Regions from separate parts of the Tessaracoccus palaemonis genome, predicted to be linked through region 2. Evidence: predicted binding sites of a transcription regulator. Region 2 holds the regulator's gene; the other holds the start of a gene.
What was found. The regulator LexA, encoded in region 2, represses DNA repair genes until DNA is damaged. The targets are predictions, from matches to a motif close to TCGAACANNTGTTCGA.

Region 1: the regulator LexA is predicted to act here: its motif matches at 4,263-4,278, upstream of KDB89_RS09595 (DUF6504 family protein).

The regions. Positions count from the first base shown of each region.
Region 1 is NZ_CP079216.1:2,112,334-2,119,772, reverse strand. It holds gene KDB89_RS09615 (HelD family protein) at 1-1,712, opposite strand, end outside; gene KDB89_RS09610 (DsbA family protein) at 1,891-2,649, shown strand; gene KDB89_RS09605 (cytochrome c biogenesis CcdA family protein) at 2,649-3,227, shown strand; gene KDB89_RS14660 (phytoene desaturase family protein) at 3,232-4,152, opposite strand; gene KDB89_RS09595 (DUF6504 family protein) at 4,312-4,614, shown strand; gene KDB89_RS09590 (DNA polymerase III subunit alpha) at 4,614-7,439, shown strand, end outside.
Region 2 is NZ_CP079216.1:1,275,581-1,283,019, reverse strand. It holds gene KDB89_RS05760 (sulfurtransferase) at 1-603, opposite strand, end outside; gene KDB89_RS05755 (vitamin B12-dependent ribonucleotide reductase) at 677-3,514, opposite strand; gene nrdR (transcriptional regulator NrdR) at 3,569-4,078, opposite strand; gene KDB89_RS05745 (hypothetical protein) at 4,229-4,570, opposite strand; gene lexA (transcriptional repressor LexA) at 4,781-5,545, shown strand; gene KDB89_RS05735 (ATP-dependent DNA helicase) at 5,549-7,439, opposite strand, start outside.

The sequences.
Region 1 (7,439 bases), 840 kb from region 2:
CTGAGGGTGAACGTGCGGCGCGGGGCGTGGCCGATGAGTTCCTCGAGCGCCCGGGTGGTCTCCGCCTGGTCGGGGTAGGAACTCTGCGCCGGGTCGCCGACGATGGTCCACGACGCGTGCGGCCCGCGGCGGCGCAGCATCCGCCACTGCATCGGCGTGACGTCCTGGCCCTCGTCCACCAGCACGTGCGCGTAGGTGGACTGCGGGTCGTCGTCAGGGTCGACGACCTTCTCGGTGCGTAGCCGGTCGGCCATGGTGACGACCTCGGCCACGTTGCCGGTGAGGAAGAGGTCGGGCTCGGGATCGTCGGGGACCTGCCCGAGGACGGCGATCAGCTCGTCGAGCAGCGCGATGTCGGCGATCGACCAGCCGCGTGACTGGTCCGCGTCGTCGTCGCCCAGCCAGGCGTACGAGTCGACGAGCGCCGCCCGCTGCAGGGGGCTGAGCTCGGGGGCGACCTTCGCCGCGACGTCGGCGTCGGCCAGCCGCGCAAGCACCTGCGTCGCGGTCAGCGTCGGCCACCACGCGGGCAGGAACGAGCGCAGGCTCGGGTGGTCGCGCACCTGCTCCTCCAGCTCATCCCTCTCGATCGAGATCTCGGAGGGCAGCTTGCGCATCAGCGCGGTGACCACCTGGTCGGTCGCCATGGTGCGACCACGGTTCAGCTTGGTCGCGGACAGCACCTGGTCGCGGATCCGGTCCAGCTCGCCCTTGTCGAGGCCGAGGACCTCGCCCTTGACGGTGACGCGGACGCGGTGCAGCGCGGGGTCGTCGCGCAGGGGGAGCCGCACGAGGCGGCGCAGGATCCTCAGCATCGCGAGGCTGCCCTTGACGGTGGCCGCCTCCGCCTCGTCGTAGCGCTCGCTGGTGATGCCGAGCACGTCGCTGCCGACGCCACCGATGGCCTTCAGTACCACCGACTCCTCGCCGAGGCTGGGCAGGACCCGCTCGATGTAGTTGATGAAGACGTCCGAGGGGCCGACGACGAGCACGCCGCCCTTCTCCAGCCGCGCGCGGTTCGTGTAGAGCAGGAACGCGGCGCGGTGCAGCGCAACGACCGTCTTGCCGGTGCCGGGGCCGCCGGAGATGATCGTGACGCCGCGGTAGGGGGCGCGGATCGCCTCGTCCTGCTCGGCCTGGATCGTCGAGACGATGTCGCGCATCGTGCGACCGCGGGCGCGGCTCAGCGCCGCCATCAGCGCGCCCTCGCCGAAGATGGGCAGGTCGGTCTCGGCCGACGAGTCGAGCAGGTCGTCCTCCAGCCCGATGACCTTGTCGTCGCGGCAGCGCAGCACGCGGCGGCGGACGACGTCCATCGGGGTGTTGGACGTGGCGCGGTAGAACGGCTCCGCGGCGGGCGCGCGCCAGTCGATGACCAGCGGCTCGTACTCCTCGTCGCGCACTCCGATGCGGCCGATGTAGCGCTTCTCGAGGTCGGTCAGGTCGATGCGGCCGAACACGAGCCCCTCGTGCTCGGCCTCCAGCGTCGCCATCCGCCTCGCGGCCTGGTAGGCGAAGGCGTCGCGTTCGAACAGCGCGGTGCCGTCCTCCTCGCGGAGGAAGTTCGTGCGGTCCGACATGAAGATCTCGCGGCCCTGCCGGGCGAGCTCCTTGGCGCTGGCACTTGCGGTGGAGAGGTTGGCGTAGACCAGGTCGACGTGGGCCTGTTCCGCTGCGATCTCGCGGGCGAGATCTGCGCGTGAAGTAGACAAGGTGAGGCATCCCCCGGGTTCAGACAAGACAGTCAAGTCTAGCCATCTTCAGGCCGCGCGTGCGCGCGCCGCCGGATCGGGGGCGGGGGTTGACCGGGGCCGGCCTGGGTTCCCGGGGCCGACTAGGGCACAGTGGAGGGGCGACAGACCTCCCCGACACCGAGCGAAGTGATACCCGATGAGTGACAAGCCCGCCGCGATGAGTCCCCTCAAGGCGGTGGTCGTCGCCGTCGCCGCGGTGCTGATCGTCGTCTTCGCGATCGCCGCGCAGCGCCAGGTCGCGGCCACCGGCACCGCCGATGCCGCCCCTGCGGCCACCACGGAGGGGGCCGTCCCCGAGGCGACCGGCACGGCCGACGCCGAGCAGGAGGCGTACCGGCGGTGGCTGCTGACCGAGCTGCCGCGCCGCGAGGAGGGGGACCCGCTGGCCAGGGGCCGCGTCGACGCGACCATCGTGATGACCGAGTGGGCCGACTACCGCTGCCCCTACTGCTCGGTGTTCGCCGAGGAGACCCTCCCCGAGCTGCAGGGCTACGTCGACGACGGGACGCTGCGGATCGAGTTCCGCGACCTGGCGCTGTTCGGCGACGACTCCGTCTACGCCGCCGTCGCAGCCCGCGCCGCCGGCGAGCAGGGCAGCTACTTCGAGTTCCAGAGCGCGCTGTTCTCGGCACTGCCGAACGACGGGCACCCCGACGTCACCGAGGAGCTCGTCACCTCCATCGCCGCGGACCTCGGTCTCGATGCCGACAGGTTCGCCGCGGACCTCGCCGACCCCGCCCTCGAGGAGGCCGTGCTGGCCGACACGCAGGAGGCGCAGGCCATGGGCCTGACGTCCATCCCGTCGTTCGTGGTCGGCGGCAGCTACTTCACCGGGGCCCAGACCCTCGACTTCTTCCGGCAGACCATCGAGGAGCAGGTCAGGCAGCCCTCCTGATGCTGATCGGTTACGCGGGCGCCTTCCTCGGGGGAGCCGCCGCCATCCTCAGCCCCTGCGCCGCCCTGCTGCTGCCCGCCTTCTTCGCCTACGCGTTCGGAGAGGACCGGTCCCGGCTGGTCGGCCGCACCGTCCTGTTCTGGGTCGGCACCCTGCTCACGCTCGTCCCGCTGGGGCTGGGCGCCGGGGCGCTCGGCTCGGCGCTGGCCGCGCACCGCGGCACGCTGACGCTGGTCGGTGGGGTTCTCCTGATCCTCTTCGGCCTGCTGCAGGCCCTCGGCGTGCCCCTCGCGGTCCCGGGTGTCGCCCGCCGCGGAGACCCGCGCGGTCCGCTCGGCGCGGTCCTGCTCGGCGCTGTGCTGACCGTCGCCGCCGTGAGCGGGAACGCGCTGTACGGCGCGGCGCTGCTGGCCTGTTTCGCCGCGGGGATGGTCGTGCCGCTGCTGGCGCTCGCGTGGGCGTGGGACCGCTGGCGGATCGGCGAGCGGCTGCGGCCACGTCCGCTGCGCCTCGGGCCGGTGACCACCAGCTGGGTGCAGCTCGTCTCGGGCGTCGCGCTGTGGCGCTGGCGGGCCTGACCCCTTAGCGCGGGCGGGGCATCCGGAAGGCCACGTTGGTGGGGCGGGAGTCCTCGCCCGTCAGCCTCTCGTGCAGCTCGTGGACCGCCAGCGCGGCGCTGCCGAGCTGCGCCCAGGGCTCCGGCCCGGCCGGCGAGGCGGCCGAGGCGCGGAGCCTGCCGTCGGCCCCGACGACGGGGGTGCGTGCGAGCCACTCCGCGGCCGTCCGCGGGGCGGCGCCGTGACCCGTGCAGTCGAGGTCGACGGGGCCGTCGGCCGCGTCGACGATCCGCACCCCGCGCTCGGCGAGCCGCGCGATGAGCAGGTCCGCCAGGGCTCCGTTGCCCCCGGGGATCAGCCGCCAGCGGCCGAAGGTCCGCGCCACCGAGAGCGGCAGGGCCGAGATGGCGGGGGCATCGGGGCCGGGTCCGCAGGCCAGCACCAGGTCCCGCAGCCCGCTGCCGAGACGACCCGCCACGTCGCCGAGGGACCTGTCGAGCCACAGCGACGAGCGCTGCTCCGCGGTGGTGACGGGGAGCGTCCCCTCGAGCGCGTGCCGTCGGAACGCGACCAGCACGTCGTCGAGGTCGTCGACGAGGTCGCGCCAGCGGGCGGCCTCGTCCTCGCCCAACTGGGCGCTCAGCGCCCGCCACTGCGCGCCGCGCTCGGTGGGCAGCTCCAGGCGGGTGCCGTCCGCGAGCGTGTGGACCTCGGCGGGGGCCTCGACGAGTTCGAGCCCGGCGCCGTTGAGGGCGGTGACGAGGTGCGCGCCGCTCTTCTTGAACAGGTCCCGCCAGGCCGCGGGCAGGAGGATCACGTCGGGCAGCGTGTCGCGCAGGGCGGCCGGAGAGGCCCCGTCGGTCACCAGGGTCACCTCGTGCCCGAGCCGGGCCAGCCGGGCGGACGCGGCCATCCCCGCCAGCGTCGCGCCCCGCACCCTCACCATGGCACCCGAGGATAGCCGTGGCTGCGAAACGCTGCGCGACAAGGGTCTTCGCGGAGAATGACGGAGTTGGTGCGGTCCTGTCGGGGGAGGGATCTATAGTGATCCCTCTACCGAACACCTGTTCGAATCAATGTGGGCAGGGGAGATCAGGAGGCCGCCATGCGCATGTACGAGGACCCCATCTGTGTGCTGTTCGACGGGAGGCCGCGGCAGTTCATCTGGCGCGACCGGCTGCTGCTGGTCAAGAAGGTCGAGTCCCGCTGGAGCCGGGCCACGGCGTGGTGGGAGAGCGAGCGGGTCCGCGCAGCCCGCGGGGAGGAGTCCGCCGGCTCCGGCGGGGAACTGGCGGCGGAGCGGGAGGTCTGGCGGGTCGAGGCGGGCAACGGCTGCCACCGCGGCGTCTACGAGCTCGCCCGCACCGTCGGCGACGAGGACTGGGTGCTGCAGGCGGTGTTCGACTGATGGACTTCGCACACCTGCGGGTGGCGTCGGGGTACTCGTTCCAGTACGGCGCCTCCCACCCTTCGCAGCTGGTCGCCGAGGCGGCCAGGTTGGGGATGGGCACGCTCGGGCTCACGGACCGCGGCGGCCTCTACGGCGCCGTCCGGTTCGCCAAGGCGTGCCTGCGCGAAGGCATCGCGCCGGTGGTCGGCGTCGATCTCGCCGTTCGCCCCGCCGGGTGGCGCCCGCCGCGGCGGACGGCGGCGGCCCGCGGCGGGCAGCTCCGCGACGAGCGGCTGCCCCGCGCCGTGGTGCTCGCCTCGTCACGGGCCGGGTGGGGGACGCTGTGCGAGCTGATCACCGCGGCGCAGCTGACGGGGCAGCGCTCCGAGCCCGTCGTCACCCTGGAGACCGTGGCCGCGCACTGCGCAGGCCGCGACGTCACGGTACTGCTCGGCGCCGACTCCGAGGTGGGCAGGCTGCTGCTCGCCGACGGGATGGACGGCGCGGCCGCCGAACTGCGTCGGTGGCGCGACGAACTGGGCGGCTCGGTCGTGCTCGCCGCCACCAACCACCACACCGGCGGCCGGGGGGGCGCGTCGGCTCATCAGGCGGCCGGGCTGGTCGCGCTGGCCGACCGGGCCGGCGCGGGGGCGGTCCTCACCAACATGGTGCGGATGGCGCGCCGGGACCAGGCACCCACCCTCGACGTGCTCGACGCGTCCCGTCGGCTCGTCCCGCTCGACGTGCGCAACATCGACCGCCGCAACGCCGAGGGCTGGCTCAAGCCCGCCGAGGCCATGCGCGTCGCGGCCGACGAGGCGGCCAGGCTCGCGGGTCGCGGCTCCGGGGAGTCCCTGCTGCGGGCCACGGTGGAGCTCGCGGAGCGCTCGGCGCTCGACCCGGTCGGCGACGTCGGGCTCGGCGAGATCCGGCTGCCGGAGTTCGAGATTCTGGGCACCACCGGCGAACTGGCCCCCGCCGCGCTGCGCGCCCGCTGCGAGGCCGGGCTGAACTCCCGCTACGGCGCCCCCGGCCGCGACGTGCTCGACCGCCTCGACGACGAACTCGCCGTCATCGGGCACCTCGGCTACGAGTCCTACTTCCTGACCGTCGCGGACGTCGTCGGCCTCATCCGCGGGCTGGGCATCCGGTGCGCCGCCCGCGGGTCTGGCGCCGGCAGCCTCGTCAACTACGCGCTGGGCGTCTCCGGCGTCGACCCGCTCGCCTACGGGCTGCTCCTCGAACGGTTCCTCTCGCCACTGCGGCAGGCGCTGCCCGACATCGACCTCGACGTCGAGTCCGCCCGCCGCACCGAGATCTACGACGAGATCCTGCGGCACTTCGGTGGCAGGCGGGTGGCGTGCGTCGCGATGATCGAGACCTACCGGGTGCGGCACGCGGTCCGGGACGTCGGCGCCGCGCTCAGCCTCGCCCCCGTGGAGATCGACGCCATGGCGAAGGCCTTCCCGCACATCCGTGCCCGCGACGCCCGCGCCGCGTTGCGGGACCTGCCGGAGCTGCGCGCCGCGGGCCTGGGGCAGGAACGCCTCGACGTCCTGTTCTCGCTGGTGGAGTCCCTCGACTCGCTGCCACGCCACATCGCCCTGCATCCGTGCGGCATCATCCTCAGCGACTCCTCGCTCGGGCAGCGGACCCCTCTCGAGGCCAGCTATGGCGGCTACCCGATGAGCCAGTTCGACAAGGACGACGTCGAGGACATCGGCCTGCTCAAGCTCGACGTGCTCGGCATCCGGATGCAGTCCGCGATGGCGCACGCGCTGACCGAGATCACGCGCACGGGCCTCGCCCGGCCCGACATCGACGACCTCGCGCCCTTCGATGACCCGGCGGTGTACGACATGATCGCCCACCGCGCCACGCTCGGCTGCTTCCAGATCGAGTCCCCCGGGCAGCGGGAGCTGGTCGGCAAGTTCGGCCCGGAGAACTTCAACGACATCATCGTCGACATCTCCCTGTTCCGCCCCGGCCCCGTCAAGTCCGACATGGTCACCCCCTTCCTGGACGCCAGGCAGGGCTGGGTCGAGCCGGACTACCTCCACCCCAGCCTCATCCCCGTGCTCGAGCAGACCTGCGGCGTGGTGGTCTTCCACGAGCAGCTGATCCAGATCATCTCCATCGTCACCGGCTGCTCGCTCGCCCAGGGCGACGAGGTGCGCCGCGCGCTGGGCGACCCCGAGGGGCAGGAGCGGGTGAGGCAGTGGCTCTATCCGCTGGCCCGCGAGGGCGGCTACGCCGAGGAGACCATCGACCAGATCTGGTTCATCCTCTCCGCGTTCGCGTCCTTCGGGTTCTGCAAGGCCCACGCGGCCGCGTTCGCGCTGCCCACGTATCAGTCCGCCTGGCTGAAGCGGCACTACCCGGCGCACTTCCTCGCCGGCGTCCTGACGCACGACCCGGGCATGTACCCCAAGCGTCTCCTGCTCGAGGAGGCGCGGCGCCTCGACCTCGCGGTGCTGGGCCTGGACATCAACCGCAGCGTCGGGCAGTACCGCGCCGAACGGGCAGCCGGGGACGAGGAGTGGGGGATCAGGCTGGCGCTGGCCGACGTGAAGGGCATCGCCGCCGACGAGATCGAGAGGATCGTCGCCGGGCAGCCCTTCGTGTCGCTCAGCGACTTCTGGGCCCGTGCGGGAGCCGCGGCCCCCGTCGTCGAGAACCTCATCCTGGCCGGGGCCTTCGACTCCCTCTACGGCATCGGGCGCCGCGCGGACGTGGCCCGTCGCGGGCGGATCACGCGCCGCGACCTGCTGCTCGCGCTGGCCGACCTGCAGCGCGCCCGTCGGGCCGACGAGCGGGCGCTCGGCCGCGCGCGCGGCCGCCGC
Region 2 (7,439 bases):
GAGGAACCGCCCGTCGGTGCCGAGGTTCCCGCCGAGCGGGAAGCTGCGGGCGCCGGGGATGTGCCCGGCCCTGGGGTCCATCGGCTCGACGTCGCCGCGGTACCGCTCGGGGGCGCGCGCGTCGATCACGAAGCTGCCGGTTGCGGCCTCGTCGATGGTGGCCAGCGCCTCGTCCGGCCAGGGGCCCGGGGTGAACGTCGCGAGCTCCGGCGTGGGGGTCGCGGTGCTCAGCTCGCCCTCCCAGGCCCTGAGGCCGCCGTCGAGAAGCGCGGCGTCGTGGCCGAGCATCCGCAGCAGCCACACGACACGGCCGGCCATCGCTCCCCCGGCGTCGTCGTAGGCCACCACCAGCGTGTCGTCGCCGACGCCGAGCGCGGCCATCCCGGCGGCGAAGCGCCCGGGCTCCGGGAGCGGGTGGCGGCCACGCCCGGGGCTGCCCGGGTCGGCCAGGACCTCGTCCATGTCGACCCGCACGGCACCGGGCAGATGCCCCCGTGCGTAGGCGTCGGCCGCCGAGCGTCCGTCCAGGTAGTAGCGGGCGTCCAGGATCGCGGCTTCCGGGTGGGCGGCGAGCCAGTCGGCATCGATGACGGGAGGAATCATGGCCCAAGACTAGGCGCCCGGACGCGCGACGGCGCCCGACCTCGGAGGTCGGGCGCCGTCGGTCAAGCCAGGATCAGCTGCAGCCGGAGGTGGAGCCGCAGCCCTCGCAGACGTAGCAGGAGCCGGACGGGCGCATCTTGGTGCCGCAGGTCATGCACAGCGGGGCGTCGACCTCGGCGACACCCATGGCCTCCATCAGCTCGGCCGTCGTGTGGGCGTCGAGCAGGGAGGGCTGGCGGGCGCCGTCGACGTTGAAGTCGTCGCCGGCGTCGTTGCGGAGCTGCTCCGCCTCGGGCATCTCGGCCTCGTCCTCCTCCGAGAGATAGGACCCGGTCTCGACGTAGCGGGCGCGCTCGCCGGCCGTGTAGATGCCGAGCTCGGCGCGGTCGTCGAAGCTCAGGTAGTCGAGCGCCAGGCGGCGGAAGATGTAGTCCATGAAGGACTGCGCGATCCGGATGTCGGGGTCGTCCGTCATGCCGGCGGGCTCGAACTTCAGGTTCGTGAACTTCTGCACGAAGGACTCGAGCGGGACGCCGTACTGCAGGCCGATCGACACCGCGATCGAGAAGGCGTCCATCACGCCGGCCAGGGTCGAGCCCTGCTTGCCGAGCTTGAGGAACACCTCGCCGAGGCGGCCGTCGGCGTAGGCACCCGAGGTCATGTAGCCCTCGGCCCCGCTGACGGAGAAGCTGGTGGTGCGGCCGGCGCGGGACTTCGGGAGGCGCTCACGCTTGGGGCGGTAGACGATCTTCTCGACGACCTTCTCCACGACCTCGGCCTCGCCCTTGCCCGCGGGCTTCTTCTTGCCGTCGGACAGCGGCTGGCCGACCTTGCAGTTGTCGCGGTAGACGGCCAGCGCCTTGAGGCCGAGCTTCCAGCCCTCGAGGTAGACGTTCTCGATGTCCTCGATGGTGGCGCTCTCGGGCAGGTTGACCGTCTTCGAGATGGCGCCGGAGAGGAACGGCTGCACGGCGGCCATCATGCGCACGTGGCCCATGGGGCGGATGGCACGCTGGCCCATGGCGGTGTCGAAGACCTCGTAGTGCTCCGCGGCCAGCCCGGGAGCACCGACGACGTGGCCGTGCTCCGAGATGAACTCGACGATGGCGTCGACGTCCTCGGACTTGTACCCGAGGCGCTTGAGGGCGCGGGGGATGGTCTGGTTGACGATCTGCATCGAGCCGCCACCGACGAGCTTCTTGAACTTGACCAGCGAGAAGTCCGGCTCGACGCCGGTGGTGTCGCAGTCCATCATGAAGCCGATGGTGCCGGTGGGGGCGAGGACGGAGGCCTGCGCGTTGCGGAAGCCGTTCTTCGCTCCGAGGCTGACCACCTTGTCCCACTCACGGGTGGCGACGGCGTGCAGCGCGCGGTCGTCGGTCAGCACGCGCAGGTCGTCGTTGGCGGCCTGATGCTTGCGCATCACCCGCTGGTGGCCCTCCGCGTTGGCCGGGTACCCGTTGTAGGGGCCGACGACCTCGGCGAGCTCGGCGCTGCGGCGGTAGGAGGCGCCCGTCATGATCGAGGTGATGGCCGCGGCCGTCGAATGGCCACCCTCGGAGTCGTAGCCCTTGCCCATCGCCATCAGCAGCGCGCCGAGGTTGGCGTACCCGATGCCGAGCTGGCGGAAGTTGCGTGTGGTCTCGCCGATCGACTCGGTCGGGAAGTCCGCGAAACAGATCGAGATGTCCATGGCCGTGATGATGAGCTCGACGGCCTTGACGAACAGCTCGGCGTCGAACGCGCCGTCGTCGCCCAGGAACTTCAGCAGGTTCAGCGAGGCGAGGTTGCACGACGAGTTGTCGAGGCTCATGTACTCGGAGCAGGGGTTCGACGCGGTGATGCGGCCGGTGGCGGGGTTGGTGTGCCACGCGTTGATGGTGTCGTCGTACTGCAGGCCGGGGTCGGCGCACTCCCAGGCGGCCTTCGCGATCTTGTGGAAGAGGTTGCGGGCGTCGACCTCCTCGATGACCGAGCCGTCCATGCGGGCGCGCAGGCCGAACGGCGTGCCGTCGACGACCGCGTTCATGAACTCGTCGCTGACGCGCACCGAGTTGTTGGCGTTCTGGTACTGGACGCTCGTGATGTCCCTGCCGCCGAGATCCATGTCGAAGCCGGCGTCGCGCAGCGCGCGGATCTTGTCCTCCTCGCGCGCCTTGGTCTCGACGAACTCCTCGATGTCGGGGTGGTCGACGTCCAGGACGACCATCTTCGCGGCGCGGCGCGTAGCGCCGCCGGACTTGATGGTGCCGGCCGAGGCGTCGGCGCCACGCATGAAGGAGACGGGCCCGGAGGCGTTGCCGCCCGAGCTCAGCAGCTCCTTGGACGAGCGGATCCGCGACAGGTTCAGGCCGGCGCCCGAGCCCCCCTTGAAGATGAAGCCCTCCTCCTTGTACCAGTTGAGGATGGACTCCATCGAGTCGTCGACCGACAGGATGAAGCAGGCGCTGACCTGCTGCGGGGCCGGGGTGCCGACGTTGAACCAGACCGGGGAGTTGAACGAGAAGTACTGGTTGAGCAGCATCCACGTGAGCTCGTGCTCGAAGATCTCGGCATCGGCGTCGGTGCCGAAGTAGCCGTACTCGACGCCGGCCTTGGTGTAGGTCTTGACGACCCGGTCGATCAGCGTCTTCAGCGAGTCCTCCCGCTGCGCCGTGCCGAGCGCGCCGCGGAAGTACTTTGTCGTGACGATCGTGGAGGCGTTGACGCTCCAGAAGGACGGGAACTCCACGCCCTTCTGCTCGAAGACCGTCTCACCGGTCTTCCAGTTCGTCTGCACCACATCGCGGCGCTCCCACTCCACCTCGTCGTAGGGGTGCACCCCCTTTGTGGTGAAGACGCGGGAGATCGCGAGTCCCTTGGACCCGGTGTCGGACTTGCGGCGGTTGGAGCGCGCTGCGGTCGCGGTCATGATGTACCCCTTGGTGTCGAAACTCGTTGATCTGAATGGCTGATTGGCAGGAGCTCAGCTGATGAGCGGTTCCTGCGCGAGCCCGGGAGGCGTGGCCTCGAGCCGCGGCTGGGCCCCGTCCTGGCCGAGTCGGATGGCGTCGATCTCGCGCTGGAAGTCGTCGACCGACTCGTAGTTGCGGTAGACGCTGGCGAACCGGAGGTAGGCGACGGCGTCGAGTTCCTCGAGCGGACCGAGGATGGCCACGCCGATACTCTCGGCTGGGATCTCGGCCTGCCCGGAGGCCCTCAGCGACTCCTCCACCCGCTGCGCGAGCGAGGCGAGCTGCGCCGCCGAGACCGGCCTGCCCTTGCACGCCTTGGACACCCCGCGGATGACCTTGTCCCTGCTGAACGGCTCGACGACGCCCGACCGCTTCACGACCGTGAGCACGATCTGCTCGACCGTGGTGAACTTCCGCCCGCACGCCGGGCATACCCGCCGGCGGCGGATGGCGGAGCCATCCTCCGTCGCACGGGAGTCCGACACCTTGGTGTCGGCGTGCCGGCAGAACGGGCAGTGCATGTGCGGTCCAGTCGTCGTAGGTCACGGGCAGGCACACTCGACGAAATAACACAAGTTATGGGGTCAAAGCGCGTCATGGCCACTAGATGTTGTGATCCTACGCCAGGAGGGGCCGGTGGACAACCCGCCGAGCGGGTCGTCACGGCCACGTCAGGGCTGCGTGACGTGCGCCCAGGCGGGGTCTCCGGCCACATACCCGGTGGCCGGATCAGGCTGGGCCATGGCGATGAACGAGGACGCCGAGGCGGCCACGCCGGCGATGGCCAGCGCGCCGACGGCGGCCACCTTGATCTTGAGCCACAGGGTCGACGGGGCGGGCGCCTCGACACGGGGCGCAACACAGGAGGACACGGAGCCGACGCGACCAGGGGCGACGGGGCGCGGCGCGTGGGCGCGGGGCAGGCGGAGGTCGGGCCGGCCGGCCGGGGTGACGACGCGGCGACGGTCGCCGGTGCCGACAACCGTGAACGAGGTGGTGGTCGAAGCGGTCATGGGACCTCTCCCTTCGTGAAGCCTAGAACGTCTGTTCGAATCAAACTATAACCCGCCGGAGGCCACATTGGAACAGCTGTTCGAAGTTTCTTCTCCGGCGTGTCGCTGCTGCGACACGGATCACTCAAACAGGGGCCACCGACAGTTTCTGATCCGACGACACGGCGCGTCTTATCGAACACCTGTTCCGAGCGGGGCTAACATCTGTACATGGCTGACACGAACCCCCGCCGAGGACGCCCGAGTAACGCCCAGCTGAGGACCCAGCTCGGAGACATCTCCGAGCTTCCCGACGGCCCGGAGAACCGACACGGGCTGACGATGCGCCAGGTCGCGATCCTGCGCGTCATCCGCGAATCCATCGAGGCCGTCGGCTACCCGCCGAGCATCCGCGAGATCGCCAAGCGCGCAGGCATGGCGTCCACCTCGTCCGTCAGCCACCAGCTGAAGGTCCTCGAGGACAAGGGCTTCCTGCGTCGCGACCCCAACCGCCCCCGCGCGATGGTCGTGAAGCTGCCCGACGACGAGACCGGCGTCGAGACGCCCGCCCCGGGGCTGGGAGCAGCCCTGACGCCGGAGCAGTCCTACGACTCGACGGCCCCGTCGGTCCCCACACCGCTGGTCGGCCGCATCGCCGCCGGCGGGCCGATCCTCGCCGAGCAGGAGATCGAGGACGTCTTCGCGCTGCCGAAGCAGCTGGTCGGAGAGGGCACGGTCTTCATGCTCGAGGTCCGGGGCGACTCGATGATCGACGCCGCCATCTGCGACGGGGACTGGGTCGTGGTCCGGCAGCAGAGCGACGCCGTCAACGGAGACATCGTCGCCGCGCTCCTCGACGACGAGGCCACCGTCAAGACGTTCCAGCGCAAAGACGGGCACGTGTGGCTGCTGCCGCACAACCCCGACTACTCCCCCATCGACGGCACGCACGCCAGCATCATGGGCAAGGTCGTCGCCGTCATGCGCCGACTCTGAGCGCTACTCCTCGCCGCGGAGCCTGCGCAACGCCTGGACGGCGACGTCGCCGTCGGTGGTCAGCCAGAAGTCGGGCAGGGACGACTTCAGGAACGACCCGTAGCGCTTGGTGACCAGCCGCGGATCCAGCACCGCGACGACGCCTCGGTCCGTCGAGCGTCGGATCAGGCGCCCGGTGCCCTGCGCGAACAGCAGGGCGGCGTGCGTCGCGGCGACCGACATGAAGCCGTTGCCGCCCGCGTCGTCGACCGCCCTCTTCCTGGCCTGCATGAGCGGGTCGTCGGGGCGTGGGAACGGGATCTTGTCGATGATGACGAGCTGGCACGTCTCCCCCGGCACGTCAACCCCCTGCCACAGCGACATGGTGCCGAACAGGCTCGTGTCCTGCTCCGCCGCGAAGCGCGCGGTCAGCTCCGAGAGCTGCGCGTCGCCCTGGCACAGGATCGTCAGGTCCGGCAGCTCACGGCGGCACCACTCGGCAGCCTGCTCGGCCGCGCGCCGCGACGCGAACAGCCCGAGCGTGCGCCCGCCGGCGGCCCACATGAGCTGGGCGATCTCCCTGAGCGTCTCCTCCCGCAGCCCGTCGCGGCCGGGCTCGGGGCCCTTCCTCGCCACGTACAGGATGCCCTGGCGCCGGTAGTCGAACGGCGAGCCGACGTCCAGCCCGCGCCAGGCGAGCGGGTCGGGTGCCTCGGCCCCGGCCGCCACGCGGTCCGCGGCCCTCAGTCCGACGCTTGCGGCAGCAGGCTCGAAGGACCCGCCGAGCGACAGGGTGGCGGACGTCAGCACCGTCGGCGTCTCGGCGAACACCTGCTCACGCAGCAGCCCGGCGACGTTCAGCGGCGCGACATACGCGGCGGCCCCGACGATCTCGGAGTGGGAGACCCACACGACGTCCACGTCGGCCAGCTTGGCGATGCGTTCGGCGACGTCGAAGACCTCCTGCGCTGCGGAGGCGGCCTGCTGCCGGTCGGGGTCGGGGGCACTCTTGTCGCCGTCGCCCTTCCCGAGCGCGCTGACAACCCTGCGTGCGACGTCGCGCAGCGCCTCGGCGGCGCGCACGAGCGGCGCGGACGTGGCCGTCACCCGGCCGGCCTCAGACTCGTCGAGGGCCTCGCGGATGTCGTCGGCCTGCGTCAGGAAGTCCGCACCGAGATCGTCGTCGAGCCAGGCCAGGCAGCGGCGCGCCGTCCGCTCGACCAGTCCGGGCGTCAGTTCGTCGGTCGCGGCGGTGGTGATGCGGCTGACGAGCTCGTGCGCCTCGTCGACGATCAGCGCGGCGTGCTCGGGCAGCACGGTGCCGCCGTGCATGGCGTTGATGGCGAGCAGCGCGTGGTTGGTGATGACGAGGCTGGCGTCACGGGCCTGCTCGCGGGACCGCTCGACGAAGCACTCGTTGCCGAACGGGCAGCTGGCCACGCCGAGGCATTCTCGCGTGGGGATGGACACCTGCGCCCAGCCCCGTGCCGTGTGCGACGGCGCGTCGTCGCGGTCGGCGAGCCCCTCGCGCTGGGCCTCCTCCTCGACCCACTCGCGCAGGGCGAGCACCTCGGCGCCGAACCGTCCGACGTCGTCGCCCCGGCCGGAGGCGGCGGCCTCGACCAGGGACTCGGCTCCGAGCAGCGAGTCCTGCTCGAGCGGGCCGCCCCCGCGCACCTTGTAGAGGCACGCGTAGTTGGTGCGGCCCTTGAGGATGGCGGCCTTCGGCCTCTTCCCCGTGACGGCCTGCGCGGCGTCGAGCGCCGTGGGGATGTCCTTGGTGGCCAGCTGGGCCTGCAGGGCGAGGGTCGCGGTGGCGACGACGACGCGGTCCCGGTCGCCCGAGTCGATGATCCGGGCGAGTGCGGGGGCGAGGTAGCCCAGCGACTTGCCCGTGCCCGTGCCTGCCTGCACG